DNA from 2 places in the Peribacillus sp. TE19612 genome. Region 1 is predicted to be linked to the other one. Evidence: riboswitches for the same ligand, from Rfam matches in the RefSeq annotation. Region 1 holds a riboswitch; the other holds the start of a gene.
What was found. A riboswitch is a leader RNA that binds a small molecule or an ion and turns the genes downstream of it on or off. The one in region 1 is predicted to bind S-adenosylmethionine.
Positions count from the first base shown of each region.

Region 1 (8,277 bases):
TCCTGTTGGTGCATTTGTAACAATGGAGCGGGAAGAACCATATAACTGATCCGAATTGATGGCATCAATGATTTGGAAAATGACCCTAAATAAATCACCTTATCACCAGCATCCATACTCTGTAAGGAAGGAATTGTTTTTCCACTATAACGAAATTCACTATCATAATCGTCTTCGATAATATAGCGGTTTGCTGCCCCTTGAGCCCAGTTCAACAATCGCGTCCGTCTGTTAACGGATAGGATCGTCCCATTGGGGAAGTGATGTGAGGGAGTGACATACACAACGTCGATCTTTGAATCTTCAATTTGGTTCACCTTTACGCCTTCTTCATCAATTTGCAGTGGATGGACTTCATTTGGGTAGCTGCGTAAAATCCGATGAATCAAGTGATACCCAGGATCTTCAACACCATAGATGGCATTTTTATCGAATAGAAGGACAAGCTGCTGTAATAAAATTTCCATTCCTGCACCAATGATGATCTGTTCTGGAACACATTGTACACCACGTGCATGATACAAATAATGGGCAATTTCACATCGTAATTCATATTCCCCTTGAGAATCCCCAAGTAAAAGAAGATCTTGATGTGATTCATCGATTTTGCTTTTCATGTATTTTCTCCATTTTTCAAATGGGAAATGTTCCGTGTCAATTTGGCTGGGATGAAAATGATATAGCAATTCCCCTTCTTTATGATTGCTTTGTTCCAAGGATACTTGGTTAGTTTGTGTATACTCTAAATCCTCGAATGTTTGAATATAGTACCCTTTTCTTGGTATGACTTCAACGTATCCTTCAGCAGTCAATTGTTCATATGCAGTCTCGACAGTATTTTGACTTATTTGAAGGAACTCTGCCAATTTCCGTTTGGAAGGCAGTTTTGTGCCGTAAAGAAGACGGCCATCAATAATTTCTTTTTTAATATATGAATATAATTGTTCGTACAAAGGTACTTCACTTAACCGATTTAAATCACAAGAAAGCATATTCATTTTGTTGCCACCTTTTTGAAAAAAATTCACTGACCCCATTAAATTTATTAAAACTGACACTTTCAATGCGGTCAACTCTTTTTTATACTAAGCCTAACAAATCTAAAAAATGCAAATATTAGGGGGAAGAAAAAAATGGAAAAATTATTAGGAACTGACACAGTAAAAAGAGGAATGGCACAAATGCAAAAGGGTGGCGTAATCATGGACGTCATTAACGCAGAACAAGCAAAAATCGCAGAAGCATCCGGTGCGGTCGCTGTCATGGCATTGGAAAGGGTTCCTTCCGACATCCGTGCGGCTGGCGGCGTAGCAAGAATGGCAGATCCGCGAATTGTCGAGGAAGTAATGAATGCAGTGTCAATCCCGGTCATGGCTAAAGCAAGGATTGGCCATATCGTTGAATCAAGGGTCCTGGAATCCATGGGAGTGGATTATATCGATGAAAGTGAAGTGCTGACTCCTGCGGATGAAGAATACCATATTCTAAAAAGTGATTTCACAGTACCTTTCGTTTGTGGCTGCCGTGATTTAGGCGAAGCAGCGCGCCGTATTGGTGAAGGAGCATCCATGCTTCGTACAAAAGGAGAACCAGGAACTGGTAATATTGTGGAAGCTGTGCGTCATATGAGAAAGGTACAGTCACAAATTCGCAAAGTGAGCATCATGAGTGATGATGAATTAATGACAGAGGCAAAAAATCTTGGAGCCCCTTTTGAAATTTTAAGAGAAATCAAACGCACAGGTAAATTGCCTGTAGTTAACTTTGCAGCCGGCGGAATTGCCACTCCAGCAGATGCTGCATTGATGATGGAATTGGGAGCAGATGGCGTTTTCGTTGGGTCTGGTATTTTTAAATCTGAAACTCCAGAAAAATTCGCATCCGCAATCGTTCAAGCGACTACATATTTCACCGATTATGAATTGATTGGCAAGTTGTCAAAAGAATTGGGCAGTGCAATGAAAGGCATTGATATTTCCAAACTAGCTCCGGCAGAACGGATGCAGGAACGTGGATGGTAATATGATAACGATCGGTGTTTTGGGATTACAGGGAGCGGTTGAAGAACACTTGAACCAAATCAAAGCTGCCGGCGAACAAGCAATTATAGTAAAAAAACCGGAGCAGTTGCAGGAAATCGATGGCTTGATCATTCCAGGCGGAGAAAGCACGACGATGAGGAAGCTAATGGATCGTTATGGATTTATGGAACCGGTTAAAACTTTCTTCGAAGATAAAAAACCAATTTTTGGTACATGTGCTGGGATGGTATTGGCGGCAAATGAATTGACTGGCGATGAGAAGGCCTATCTTGGACTAATGGACATTTCCGTGAAAAGGAACGGATTTGGACGTCAAAAGGATAGTTTCGAGGCTGAACTTTCAATCAAAGGAATGGAAACCCCTTATAAGGCAGTTTTCATCCGGGCGCCATTTGCTGATGGAATTGGAGAAGGTGTAGAAGTATTGGCTGTTTATGAAGAGAATGTAGTGGCTGCGAGACAAGACCATGTCCTCGTTAGTGCGTTTCATCCAGAATTAACAGGTGATGATCGTTTTATGCAGCTTTTCATTGAAATGGTGAAGACATCCGTAAGTAAGGCCGAATTGAAAACCTGCTAATCAAATGAAGCTGTCCTATTAATAGGACAGCTTTACTTTTGAAAGCTCAAAACTCTATAAAAATACATATTGCTTGAATTTACTATTCTTAACTTTTATAATAAAAGTAAGTGTTCACTTACTTAGTTGAAAGGGGAATGTATATGACAGCAAGAGTTGCAGTTATTACAGGGGGAGCAAGCGGTATAGGCCGAGCCACATGCCTGAAATTCGCAGCAAAAGGGGACAAGGTCGTTGTTGCGGATTTTAATGAAGAAATGGGCCGGGAAACCGTTGATCAGATAACAGCTAATGGTGGAGTGGCCATTTATGTTAAAACGGATGTTTCTAAGCAGGAAGATGTTGAATCGTTAATCAATAAAGCAGTGGAAACATACGGAAGGCTCGATATCATGTTTAATAATGCCGGCATTGGTGCGGGCGGTATGATCATAGACCAAGATATGGAAGGTTACTACAAAACGATTGGAGTGAACCAGCACGGAGTGGCCTTTGGAATCATGGCAGCAGGACGGAAAATGAAGGAACTGGCTAACAAGGGAGTCATTATAAATACCGCTTCTGTATTTGGCTACTTAGCTTCCCATGGGACTTTTGCCTATCAGGCGACTAAAGGCGCTGTAAGAATGATGACACAGACAGCAGCTTTGGAATTGGGTGCTTATGGCATTCGCGTTGTGGGCATTGCGCCTGGCGGGGTTGACACTCCTATCATACAAGGTTATAAAGACATGGGAATCATTGATAAATTGAATGCAAGTCAAATGCGCGGTGAATTGATTAAGCCAGAAGCCATTGCAAATGCCGTCTATCTATTATCGTTAGAGGAAGCGGATGCGATCAATGGAAGTGTAGTCATGGTCGATGATGGCTATGCATCTTTTAAGTGATTTTCATAAATAGAAAACATCGTCCCAACCAGACGATGTTTTCTATTTATGATATATGGGAATATTGAATTCTAATAGATCAAAGGTAATATTGACCGATAGATACCAGCGATATATCATGGGAAATAGATGGGTGAAACCGGTCTTATCTTTATAAAAGAAGGTTGATATTTTTGAAAAAAGGGCAGCAAACCAAAGAACGAATCATAAATGTAGCCCGGAGTCTTTTTGCCACTAAAGGTTTTGACATGACAAGAACGAATGAAATTGCCTCTGCATGCAATGTTTCCGAAGCTACTATTTACAAATACTTTGACAGCAAAAAAGATTTGCTTTTGGCTACAATTACCCCTAATGAAAAAGAGGAATCTGAAGATGGGACTAGCCATCTATCCACGGATGATCTAGTGGAGAATCATGTTACTACCATGATAAAAAAAATTCTTGAAAATAAAGAACAGTTTTCGATATTATTTAGGGAAACACAATTCGATCAAGATATTTCAAAGCAATATGTAGATCAGATTTTCAAACCAAATGCCAGGCATATTGAAATACAGAAGAGAATAGATAGCGGAGAGATACAATATATCTCTGATATTATTTTATTTAATGTAGGGATCATTTCTTTCACATTGGCTTTATCTACACATTATGAGATCCATCAACAAAAAAAGGAGCCATATTTTACTTCTGAACGAATTAAGAGCATTGCTCAACTTTTGGTATATGGTATTCATGGGAAACAAAATCATACATAATGAAACGGTCATATTTAAGGGCATGAGCATCAAGCCGTAAATATGACCGTTTCTTTTTTCATTCAGAGTAGATGTCTAGAGTGTAAGATTTGACTTATATTTTTCAGACAATTACGATAAATGTATACTTCACGAAATGCTTTAAGAAAATTATATCTGGAAATCTTGTAACATTGGAGGGTATCAATGAGCGATATCGTAATTTTATCAGGAAGTCCGGCTATTCCATCAAGAACGGACATTTCACTAAAACATATTCAATCATTAGTCGAAAATGCAGGATTTACTACAGCTTATTTCTCGATTACGGATTTCTCAGCAGATGATTTATTCCAAGGGAAATATAATAGCGAGGATATCTCAAAGCTTTCAGAGAGAATTCAAGCAGCCAGAGGAGTCATTATAGGTTCACCGGTTTATAAGGCTTCTTATACAGGTGTATTGAAAGCATTGATTGATTTGCTGCCAGAAGGTGCTTTTAAGGGTAAGCCGGTGCTGCCAATCATGATTGGTGGAAGTAACAGGCATCTATTGGCGATTGACTATGCGCTTAAACCATTAATTTCAATATTAAAAGGCGAGCCGCTGCAGGGGATTTATTTTGTTGATAAGGAAATAGATAAACAGAATCCAGAAAACCCGATCAATGATTTGCATTTAATTGATCGCGTCCAGAGTCAGGTTCAAGAATTTGTAGAAGCGATACAGTTAAGAAATTAATGACTTCAATAAATTAATTCCTTCCATAAAAAGACTGGAACCCTAGAAATTTTTTTTAGAATAACACGCGTCAATAATAGGCCTAATAATGAAAATAGACTCATTTTTTTGGAGACTTTATCTAAAAAGACGAGTCTATTTTCGCATTTATATGAACATAAAATCATAAATTGAATAGTGTGTATAAAAATAACAGTTCATCCATAATATTAAACCAAGTTATTTTATAAGAAAACTCCATTGACAAGGATTAAATATATGTTAATATTTAAAATAATAAAACTTATCCAGAGCGACGGAGGGAATTGGCCCTTTGAAGTCCAGCAACCTGCATGATGGATGCAAGGTGCTACCTCCAACAAAATGTTGATCATTTTGGAAGATAAGGTAAAGATATTTACCTTGCGATCTTTCCATCATGGAAAGATTTTTGTTTTTTGTGAAAATTTTAGGCAGACCATAATAATGTAAGGTTGTATGGAATTATATAAATCTAAGAAATTTAAAATAAAATATTCGCGGATTTTCTTAAAGGAGGAACTGGTTTGGATAAAGAGAATCAGCTTGAAGAAATTTTTGAACGACTTCAAGAAATGCTTAATTCAATGAAATATGGATCCATTACACTTATTGTCCAGGATGGTAAAATCATTCAAATGGAAAGAAATGAAAAACTAAGAATTAAATAAGGTATCTGCTGACTAGAAAAACTAGAGGCGGGTTTAACTGATATAAAGAGAGTATTGGTTAGATTCGTCTCTTTTTCCTAGATTTAAATAACCCGGGAATATTACAACGGGAATTGATCAACAGTTACTCTAACCTAATACAGCAAGTTTTTAGAGGGGGCTACAAAGTTGGCTGCATTAATAAACTATGAAAATTTCAATACAGGGGACTTCCCTGTATTTCCTGCAGACAGTGAGACAAAAGGTGCTTTGGAAGTTCTGCAATGGGCGAATGACCATTATGGAGACAAACTGATTTATGCTTGCAGTTTTGGTATTGAAGGCATCGTGCTTACGGATTTATTGGCGAAGGTCAATCCTTCGGCTAAAATAGTTTTCCTTGATACAGATGTTCATTTTGAGGAAACTTACCAATTGATCGAGGAAGTGAAGAAGCGATATCCGAAGCTTTTGATCGAAATGAAGAAACCTGACTTGACGCTTGAGGAACAAGCGGCGGAATATGGCGATGAATTATGGCTTAGTGATTCCAATAAGTGCTGTAACATCCGTAAAATCGTTCCGCTTACAGATGTGCTTTCATCGGCAACAGCCTGGCTTTCGGGACTGCGGAGGGAGCAATCCGAAACTAGGGCTAAGACCGAGTATATCAATAAGGATAATAAGTTCAAATCTGTTAAAATATGCCCACTCATACATTGGACATGGAAAGATGTTTGGCGCTATGCCCACAAAAATGGACTTCCATATAATGTCCTGCATGATAATGGATATCCGAGCATTGGATGTAAAACGTGTACTGCACCTGCCTTCAATGCAGATGATTTACGCTCAGGCCGTTGGCAAGGAGCTCAAAAAACGGAATGCGGATTGCATTTATCTTAAATAAATAGAAACCATAGGGGGAAATTAGCATGACAATCAGTTTACCGCACGGAGGAACATTAATCGATCTTTGGGAACCAAAATATGATTTTAGTAAAATTACGAAGTCAATCGAAATCGATGAAATTGCTTTAAGCGATCTTGAATTGATAGGCACTGGTGCCTACAGCCCGATTAAAGGATTCTTTACAAAAAGTGACTATGAGACAGTGGTAAAGGATATGAGGCTTAGCAGCGGACATGTATGGAGCATCCCGATTACGCTGCCTTTGACCGAAGAAACTGCAGAAAGCCTTACTATAGGTGAAGAAGTAACATTAACCCATGAAGGTGAAACTTACGGGGTTCTCTCCGTTTCCGATATTTACACTCCAGATAAGCAATTGGAAGCGACATTGGTATATCAAACAGATGATGAGAAGCATCCTGGAGTGAAAAATTTATATAACCGCGGGGATGTATATGTCGGCGGGGAAATAAAGTTGATCAAGAGAATAGAGCGTCCGCTATTTCAAGCTCATTATTTGGACCCAGTCGAGACAAGGAAGGCTTTCGCTGAAAAAGGATGGGAAACGGTTGTCGGTTTCCAAACGAGGAACCCTGTTCACCGTGCACATGAATATATTCAAAAGACAGCATTGGAAATCGTCGACGGTTTATTCTTAAATCCTCTAGTCGGTGCCACTAAATCAGATGACATTCCGGCAGATGTAAGAATGGAAAGCTATAAAGTGCTGCTTGATAAATATTATCCTAAGGATCGCGTCTCCCTTGCAGTTTTCCCTGCTGCCATGCGTTATGCAGGACCTAGAGAAGCCATTTTCCATGCGATGGTCCGTAAAAATTATGGTTGTACCCATTTTATCGTCGGACGTGATCATGCGGGTGTGGGCGATTATTATGGCACATACGATGCTCAAAAAATCTTTGGGAATTTCAATGCAGATGAGTTAGGGATCACGCTATTATTCTTTGAACATAGTTTTTACTGTAAAGCATGTGGCAATATGGCTTCCGCTAAAACTTGTCCGCATGGCAAGGAAGACCATGTCATCCTGTCTGGAACGAAGGTAAGGGAAATGTTGCGTAATGGAGAAATTCCTCCAGCTACCTTTAGCCGTAAGGAAGTCATCGAGGTGTTGATCGAAGGTCTAAAAAAAAATGAAGTTTATAACTGATTGGACATAAATGGAAGGTTCACATGAAGAGGGGGATTATCAAATGAGTAAAAGTACGAATGTCACATGGCATGAGACGTCATTGACCAAGGAGCACCGACGGAAGCAGAACGGCCATGAAAGCACGGTTCTATGGTTTACAGGACTATCGGGTTCCGGAAAATCAACGATTGCAAACGCGGTCGCTAAAGAGTTATACAATCGGAATATTCGAAGTTATGTTTTGGATGGTGATAATATCCGTCATGGCTTAAATAAAGATTTAGGTTTTTCTGAAGAAGATAGAACCGAGAATATTAGGCGGATTGGTGAGGTTTCCAAGTTATTCGTGGATAGTGGGCAGTTCGTATTGACCGCTTTCATATCACCTTTCAGGGCAGATCGGCAGATTGTACGTGATTTACTCGAAGAAGGGGAGTTTATTGAAGTATACATAAAGTGTCCGATCGAAGAGTGCGAAGTGCGTGATCCAAAAGGGCTTTATGACAAGGCCCGTAAAGGCATCATTAAAGATTTTACCGGAATCGACTCT
Region 1 is NZ_JBWCCL010000007.1:239,313-247,589, forward strand. Features, by position in the region: gene pdxR (MocR-like pyridoxine biosynthesis transcription factor PdxR) at 1-998, opposite strand, end outside; gene pdxS (pyridoxal 5'-phosphate synthase lyase subunit PdxS) at 1,134-2,021, shown strand; gene pdxT (pyridoxal 5'-phosphate synthase glutaminase subunit PdxT) at 2,026-2,622, shown strand; gene ACZ9AO_RS14670 (SDR family NAD(P)-dependent oxidoreductase) at 2,766-3,512, shown strand; gene ACZ9AO_RS14675 (TetR/AcrR family transcriptional regulator) at 3,686-4,273, shown strand; gene ssuE (NADPH-dependent FMN reductase) at 4,460-4,993, shown strand; SAM riboswitch class I at 5,274-5,382, shown strand; gene ACZ9AO_RS14685 (YezD family protein) at 5,539-5,682, shown strand; gene ACZ9AO_RS14690 (phosphoadenylyl-sulfate reductase) at 5,851-6,567, shown strand; gene sat (sulfate adenylyltransferase) at 6,597-7,745, shown strand; gene cysC (adenylyl-sulfate kinase) at 7,789-8,277, shown strand, end outside.

Region 2 (8,277 bases), on a different contig from region 1:
AAACCATGAAGCGACCATGAATATGAAAGCGACGCTTTTGGACCTATTCGCCAATGACTTGACCTTCAAATCTATTTATCTCCTATCCACTGCATTATCCAACAAAAAGGAACTTACTCATTTGAACCAATTTATGTATCCGGTTACTTTCTGGGCACCGGTCATCAAGTCGAACGAATTGCTTAAAAACGCAGGCTGATCCAAAAAAAACTGCCGAAGTCAAACTTCGGCAGTTTTTCATTTATCCTGAAGTATGTACGGATCAAACGACATACCCTAATATCTTTAAACGGTTTTCAACAAAACTCAGCGCATATTGAAATACATCATCACGCTCTGGTTCATTGAAGATTTCATGATAAAGCTTCGGCCATTCCTTATATTGCTTTTCACTGGCCAAATTATAATTGAACCACTCACGAACCGCCTTCTTGTTCACGATTCGGTCATCTCCGCCCTGCATCACCAAAAGCGGCACATCCTGAAATTCAGGAATCTCTTCAAAAGCATCCTTCATAGCCTGTGCAAGCTCGCGATACCAGCGAACCGAAACCTTTGTGATATATAATGTATCGTTTCTATCGGATTCACGAATTTCCGCACTTCTCGTCGCCATTTCAGGTGTCAATCCGGAATCCACCCTGAACTGAGGCATAACGATGTTCAAACCATGCGAGAGCATTGTAAGGAACTTCCGCGGCTTCGTCACGAGGCCCAAGCAAGGAGAAGAAAGAATCACTCCTGCAATGTCCCATTCCTCTTCCTGAAGAAGGCGTATCGAAATCAAACCGCCCATGCTGTGTCCAAGTAAAAAGACCGGCAACGAATATTCATAAGCCTCTTCTATCCAGCTTTTCACTTCGTCCAAATACTCATCAAAGGAATCGATATGTCCCCGGTAGGCGCGAGTAGTCATACCCTGCCCAGGAAGGTCGCCCATGACGACATGGTATCCAGCTGAAAGCCACATTTGTGTTACCCACTTATAACGTCCGTGATGTTCCATTGCCCCATGAATGATGACAATGACGCCCTTTGCGTCTCCTTCTGTCTCCCATTTCCACATTCGAAATCCCCCTTTCACTTTTCACTTGTTGTGTACGATCCATGATAGTTGAAATAATATATATAAATTATAACCATATTCGTGATTTTCGACAAAAAAGAAATCTAACAAGTTGTACATTGCTATTATAAATAGCCAAGTGTATTTGCATACGGTATATTAAAATAATACATAAAAACATTCACTTCGGAAAGGAAATGATTGAAAATGATTATTTATCCGTTTAAAGGCAAAGAACCTGAAATTGCTGAAAGCGCTTATATTGCTGAAAATGCTGTCGTCACAGGTGATGTCAAAATTGGCGACGAAACATCAATCTGGTTCAATTCCGTCATTCGCGGTGATGTATCCCCAACCATCATCGGAAAAAAAGTCAGTATACAGGATAACAGCGTCCTGCACCAAAGCCCAAATAATCCATTGATCATCGAGGATGAAGTAACCATTGGCCATCAGGTCATATTACATAGCTGTAAAATCCGCAAAGGAGCTTTAATCGGCATGGGATCGATCGTACTTGATGAAGCCGAAATCGGCGAAGGTGCTTTCATCGGTGCCGGCAGTCTCGTTCCCCAAGGCAAAGTCATTCCACCGAACATGTTGGCATTCGGACGTCCAGCTAAAGTCATACGCGAAATCAACGAAGAAGATCGTCAGGATATGGAACGCATCGTACGCGAATACGCCGAAAAAGGCCAATACTATAAAACGGCGGAACGAATAAAGTAATTCACGAGCACTTGACTGAAAATTACGAGTATTCGCTCCAAACTACGAGTAAATCGCTGAAATTCACGAGTATTTGCTCCAAATTCACGAGTAAATCGCTGAAATTCACGAGTATTTGCTCCTAACTCACGAGTAAATCGCTGAAACTCACGTGTATTTGCTCCAAACTCACGAGTAAATCGCTAGTATGGCCCTTAAAGTTGAATTTCTTTGGGATTTCTTGAATTATTCCCGCAGACGGCTAAGTTAATCCATAAAAAAGGTGCCCCGCAAATAGCGGGACACCTTTTTTTATATGAATTACGCTTGTGCTTTTAATGTTTCTGCTTTGTCCGTGCGTTCCCATGGAAGATCGACATCTGTACGGCCGAAGTGTCCGTATGCAGCTGTTTGTTTGTAGATTGGGCGACGAAGGTCAAGCATTTTGATGATTCCAGCTGGACGAAGGTCGAAGTTTGCGCGAACTAGGTCAACAAGGACTTCTTCGCTAACTGTACCAGTTCCGAACGTATCAATAGAGATCGATACAGGCTCTGCCACACCAATTGCGTATGCCAATTGAACTTCCGCTTTGTCGGCAAGGCCGGCTGCCACGATGTTTTTCGCAACGTAACGTGCAGCGTATGCAGCAGAACGGTCAACTTTAGTTGCATCCTTTCCAGAGAATGCACCGCCGCCGTGACGAGCGTATCCGCCGTAAGTATCAACGATGATTTTACGTCCAGTAAGACCAGCATCCCCTTGAGGTCCGCCGATTACGAAACGGCCAGTCGGGTTGATGAAGTACTTAGTATCTGCATCGATCAACTCGGCTGGAACGACAGCTTTGATCACATGTTCTTTTAGATCGGCTTGAATTTGTTCAAGCGTAATTTCTGCATCATGTTGTGTAGAGATGACGATTGTATCTACACGTACAGGACGGTTATTCTCATCATATTCCACGGTTACCTGTGTTTTACCATCAGGGCGTAGGTAAGCAAGAGTTTCATCTTTACGAACTTGAGTCAAGCGGAATGAAAGTTTATGCGCCAATGAAATCGGAAGCGGCATAAGCTCTTCTGTTTCATTACAAGCGAATCCGAACATAAGACCTTGGTCCCCTGCACCGATTGCATCGATTTCTTCATCTGACATGTTTCCTTCACGAGCTTCCAATGCCTTATCGACACCAGCTGCGATATCGGCAGACTGCTCATCAATGGAACTCAAAACGGCACAAGTTTCAGCATCGAAACCGTATTTCGCACGTGTGTAGCCAATTCCTTTAACCGTATCACGAACGATACGCGGGATATCCACGTAAGCGGACGTTGTAATTTCACCAGCAACAAGTACAAGACCTGTAGTTACACTAGTTTCACACGCAACACGTGCATTTGCATCCTTAGCTAGGATAGCATCTAAAATGGAATCTGAAATCTGATCACAAATTTTGTCCGGATGGCCCTCTGTAACAGATTCAGAAGTAAATAGACGTTTCTTTGACATCATATTTCCTCCTTGGAAGTTAGTATGTTGTAGGCATAAGCCTGATTTTTACGGAACTCGTTTCCCTCATTAGTTTCAACTATAGACACAGAATTACTTATAAAAAACACAAAAACCTTCCCTGGCAAATGAGGAAAGGTTTAAAATTCTGTCTTCTATCCTTTCACTCTTATCGTTCAAGGGTTTTTTACCTTGCTCAGGTTAGCACCATCACCACTATTCCTTGAAGACCTTCGCTTTATTTTCGGCGATCGATCTTGGAGTCAAGTTCAATATGGCAGGTTGCTGGGTTTCAAAGGGCCTGTCCCTCCACCAACTCGGGATAAGAGAATCCGTACAATTTAAGATATTATCGTATTTGGCTGGAATTTGTCAATGCTTTTCTAAAAAGAACATTTCCACCCAGAATGGCGTTCATTTGAAAAAACATGTTGATACAACGTCCTAGAGGGGTTTACAACGCAAAATACGAATAGAAATGTTGTAAATTGCCATTAATAATAAAGTATTGAACATCGAAAAGGAACGACATCCTGACTTTCCCATTAGACATATATTGCTTACTAACTTCCTATTTAAATAAATTTTTCTTCATGAAAGTATATGCGATTATCCTGACTCGGTTCCTGCCGGATTAAAATGATTAATGCGGCTAGCTGAAAATAATCACAAATTAAAAGAAATAGTATAGACTAATTAAATGAATGTGTTATACTAATTGTAATATAAAAACTCAAACAAAGGAAGGTACCTCATATATGAATTCTGTAGATGTTTCTAATGAGTTACACCAATTATTAACAGGAAACAATGTGCAAACTCAACTATCAGTTCCTCAATTGGTCGAAAAAGTACTTAGCAGAAATGAAGGCGTTTTAACATCAACCGGCGCGGTAAAAGCTGAAACTGGCAAATATACTGGTCGTTCACCTAAAGATAAATATATCGTGGAAGAAGCATCAGTTAAAGATAAAATCGATTGGGGTCCCGTGAACCGGCCGATTTCCGAAGATGTGTTCAATAAACTATATAATAAAGTAGTTGACTACCTAAAAGCAAAAGAAGAGATTTTTGTTTTTAAAGGTTTCGCTGGTGCAGACGAATCATCACGTCTTCCCATCCGTGTTGTTAATGAATATGCTTGGCATAACCTTTTCGCCCATACTTTGTTCATCCGTCCAAACGAAGAGGAACTGAGAGGTCACGAAGCTGAATTCACGATCCTTTCTGCACCTAACTTCAAAGCGGACCCAGAAGTGGACGGAACTACATCCGAAACGTTCATCATCGTTTCTTTTGAACGCCGTACGATCCTGATCGGCGGAACGGAATATGCAGGAGAAATGAAAAAATCGATCTTCTCGATCATGAACTACTTACTTCCAGAGGCTGGAATCCTTCCAATGCATTGCTCTGCTAACGTAGGACGTGAAGGGGACGTCGCTTTATTCTTCGGACTGTCCGGTACAGGCAAAACAACTTTATCAGCAGACACTAGCCGTAAATTGATTGGCGATGACGAGCACGGCTGGTCTTCTAACGGCGTATTCAACATCGAAGGCGGCTGCTATGCGAAAACGATCAACCTTTCACGTGAAAAAGAACCGCAAATTTTCGATGCAATCCGTTTTGGTGCTGTATTAGAAAATGTTGTTGTTGATCCGGATACGCGTGTAGCGAACTATGATGACAGTTCATTGACTGAAAACACTCGTGCTGCTTACCAAATGCAAGCGATCGATAACATCGTGAACCCAAGTATTGCAGGACATCCAAATACAATCATTTTCTTAACAGCTGATGCTTCAGGCGTTCTGCCTCCAATCAGCAAGCTTTCCAAAGAACAGGCAATGTTCCACTTCCTAAGCGGATACACTAGTAAATTGGCTGGTACTGAAAGAGGCGTAACTTCTCCGGAAGCTACATTCTCCACTTGCTTCGGTTCACCATTCTTACCGCTTCCAGCTACACGCTATGCTGAGATGCTTGGTGATAAAATTGACGAGCACAATGCAAAAGTATACCTTGTCAACACAGGATGGACTGGCGGTGCATACGGAACTGGAAGCCGTATGAAACTTGCTTACACCCGTGCAATGGTACAAGCGGCGCTTGAAGGTGAATTAGCGAACATCGAAACGATCAAAGATGATATCTTCGGTTTGGATATCCCGCTTCATGTTCCTGGTGTTCCTGATGAAGTTCTTCAACCAATCAAGACTTGGGCAGATCCTGCCGCTTATAAAGAAGCAGCAACAGACCTTGCCGCACAATTCCGTGCAAACTTCAAGAAATTCAAAAGCGTTCCAAGTGAAATCGAGGAACTTGGCGGCCCGACAGCTTAATAAATTGTACACAAAAGGACCAAGCTCTTGCTTGGTCCTTTCAGTTTGTCGGCAAGAAATGTCACTTCCCGAACCATGATTATGGATTACTTTATTAAGTGCCATGGAAGGGGAAATACCTCATCTACTGTCGAATAAAGTACCAAGTAACCCGAAATACGGCGGCTACGGTCGAAGTAACTACCATTAGCCCGAAATACGGCATCTTCGCTCGAACTTACTGCCATACACCCCGAAATATGGCGGCTGCGCTCGAATTTACTGCCTTGCACCCGAATACACGTCTACTGTCGAATTCACTGCCATACAGCTCGAAATATGCCATCTGTGGTCGAAATTACTGCCTTATAGCTCGAAATACGCCATCTGCGCTCGAATTCTCTGCCTTGCAGCTCGAAATACGGCCGCTGTGCTCGAATTTACTGCCTTGCAAGCCCGAAATACGGCGGCTGCGCTCGAATACTGCCTTATAACCCGAAATATGATGGCTGCGCTCGAATAATTGGCCGAGACTCTGCTAGGATGCTTGACGTACAGGAAGCGGATCTGAAACCAACTGGATCGTTTCCACGTTCTGAAAGGACCACTTTCTTGCATGGTCCTTTTTTCATTGGAAAAAGGGCACTGTGATAGTCAGTGCCCCCTTAATCGTTATTCCGTTATCGATGTTGTCCAAATTTTTAGATGATCGCTTTATTCCTGTCTTTTTTCATGGACACCGTTTTGTATTGATATATATTGCCCAGGTTCGCCACCGGGACCTCTGTTTTAGTTGCATCAATGCAATTGCGTGTATCCAGAATCAATTTATTGCTCATGAGATTCGATAGCTTATCATAATCCATCTGTTTAAATTCATCATGGTCAGTCAGGATAAGTATCAAGTCGGCATCATTTACAGCGTCTTCCACTGATACGACTGGCATCTTTCCAGATTGGACATGCGGGTCATGCAAGGCTACATCCATGTTTTCCATCCCCATCAAGATATTGACGACATCAATGGCGGGACTTTCACGAATATCATCTACATTTCCTTTGTATGCTAGACCGAAAACAGCTATTTTTGGCTTCCGGATCCCCTCTAGCATCATCCTTACGGAATTAACGATGTAATAAGGCATCGATACGTTGGTATCACGGGCCAATTTAATGATTCTCGCATACTCTGGTGCCTTTGCAACGACGAAATACGGATCGACCGCTAAACAATGGCCGCCAACTCCTGGTCCTGGTTGGTGTATATTGACACGAGGGTGTTTGTTTGCCATCGATATGACATCCAAAACATTGATGTCCAGCTCAAAACAGATTTTCGTCAACTCATTCGCAAGGGCGATATTAACATCCCTGAAGGTGTTTTCCATCAGTTTGGACATTTCAGCCGTTTTCGCATCGGTCTGAATGATCTCCCCTTGAACGAAGGTTTTGTAAACAAGACTTCCTTTATATGAGCATGTTTCGGTGATGCCCCCGACGATACGGTTATTATGAACCAACTCTTCAAGAATCCTTCCAGGTAAAACGCGTTCCGGACAATGTACGAGGAAAATGTCTTTTCCGATGGTAAGGCCCGTCCTCTCGATCATCGGTTTAATATGATCATCCATGCTTCTTGGCGCTATCGTCGATTCGATAATGATGACATTCCCTTTTTTGATAAAAGGAAGAATGTTTGAGGTTGCATCCATGACATGTGTTAAATCACAGGATTGGTGCATGTCCTTTTTATTTGGAGTAGGCACCGCGATGATGAAAACATCCGCATGTTCCGGGCTTAACGCAGCTCGGAACTTATTGGAAGCAATCACTTCTTCTAATACCTCATCCAATCCAGGTTCTTCGATATGGAGCCTGCCGCTATTCAAATTGGAAATAATTTCAGGATGGATATCCACGCCGACAACATCGACACCGTATTTCGCAAACATTAAAGAAGTTGGAAGTCCAATATAACCAAGTCCGATTGTACAAAGTTTCATATAAACCACTCCTATCTATTTTTCTGCTGCACTCAAATTTGTTAGGCTGTTTGATAGATTTCGATAAAGATTTCCTTCTCTTGTTTCCAATTGTATTTTTGTCGCGCCTTCAGGCAGTTTTGGCTCATTTCCGCCCTTTTTTCAGGATGCTTCAATAAGTAATTGACACCTTCGGCAATTGATTTTGGATCATGCGAATCGACACACACACCAATTTTTTCCGTATCGACAACCTTTTGAATTTCAGGAAAGCTGCAGGCAACCACTGGCACACCGCTCATCATGTATTCAAACAATTTATTTGAAGAAGCGGAGTAGTGATTAAAGCAGACATTATTCAATATCTGAAAACCTAAATACGCATTTTTTGTATAATGGAGCAGCTCGTCGACCGGAACCTTCGGCAGGAACTTCACACGATGCTCCAGATTCATGTCGCTTACTTTCTTCATTAATTCATCCTTGATCCTTCCATCCCCGATAAAAACTACCGTTCCGCCCTCGATCATCGGTACAGCATCAACCAATTGCTCTAACCCTCTTCCCATTTGAACGCCGCCTTGGTATAACAATATCGGTTCATTCTCTGGCAAATCGAGCAGCTCATGCAAATTCACGGCCGTACTTTCCTCCGGATTGGTTGGAATCGGGTAGTTATGGACCA
Region 2 is NZ_JBWCCL010000013.1:30,022-38,298, reverse strand. Features, by position in the region: gene ACZ9AO_RS20840 (hypothetical protein) at 1-199, shown strand, start outside; gene ACZ9AO_RS20835 (alpha/beta hydrolase) at 263-1,066, opposite strand; gene ACZ9AO_RS20830 (gamma carbonic anhydrase) at 1,277-1,795, shown strand; gene metK (methionine adenosyltransferase) at 2,096-3,289, opposite strand; SAM riboswitch class I at 3,453-3,615, opposite strand; gene pckA (phosphoenolpyruvate carboxykinase (ATP)) at 4,045-5,631, shown strand; gene ACZ9AO_RS20815 (nucleotide sugar dehydrogenase) at 6,312-7,613, opposite strand; gene ACZ9AO_RS20810 (glycosyltransferase) at 7,655-8,277, opposite strand, start outside.
Region 2: it holds a riboswitch for S-adenosylmethionine, as region 1 does, so the genes downstream of both, metK (methionine adenosyltransferase) here and ACZ9AO_RS14685 (YezD family protein) in region 1, are expected to answer to the same signal.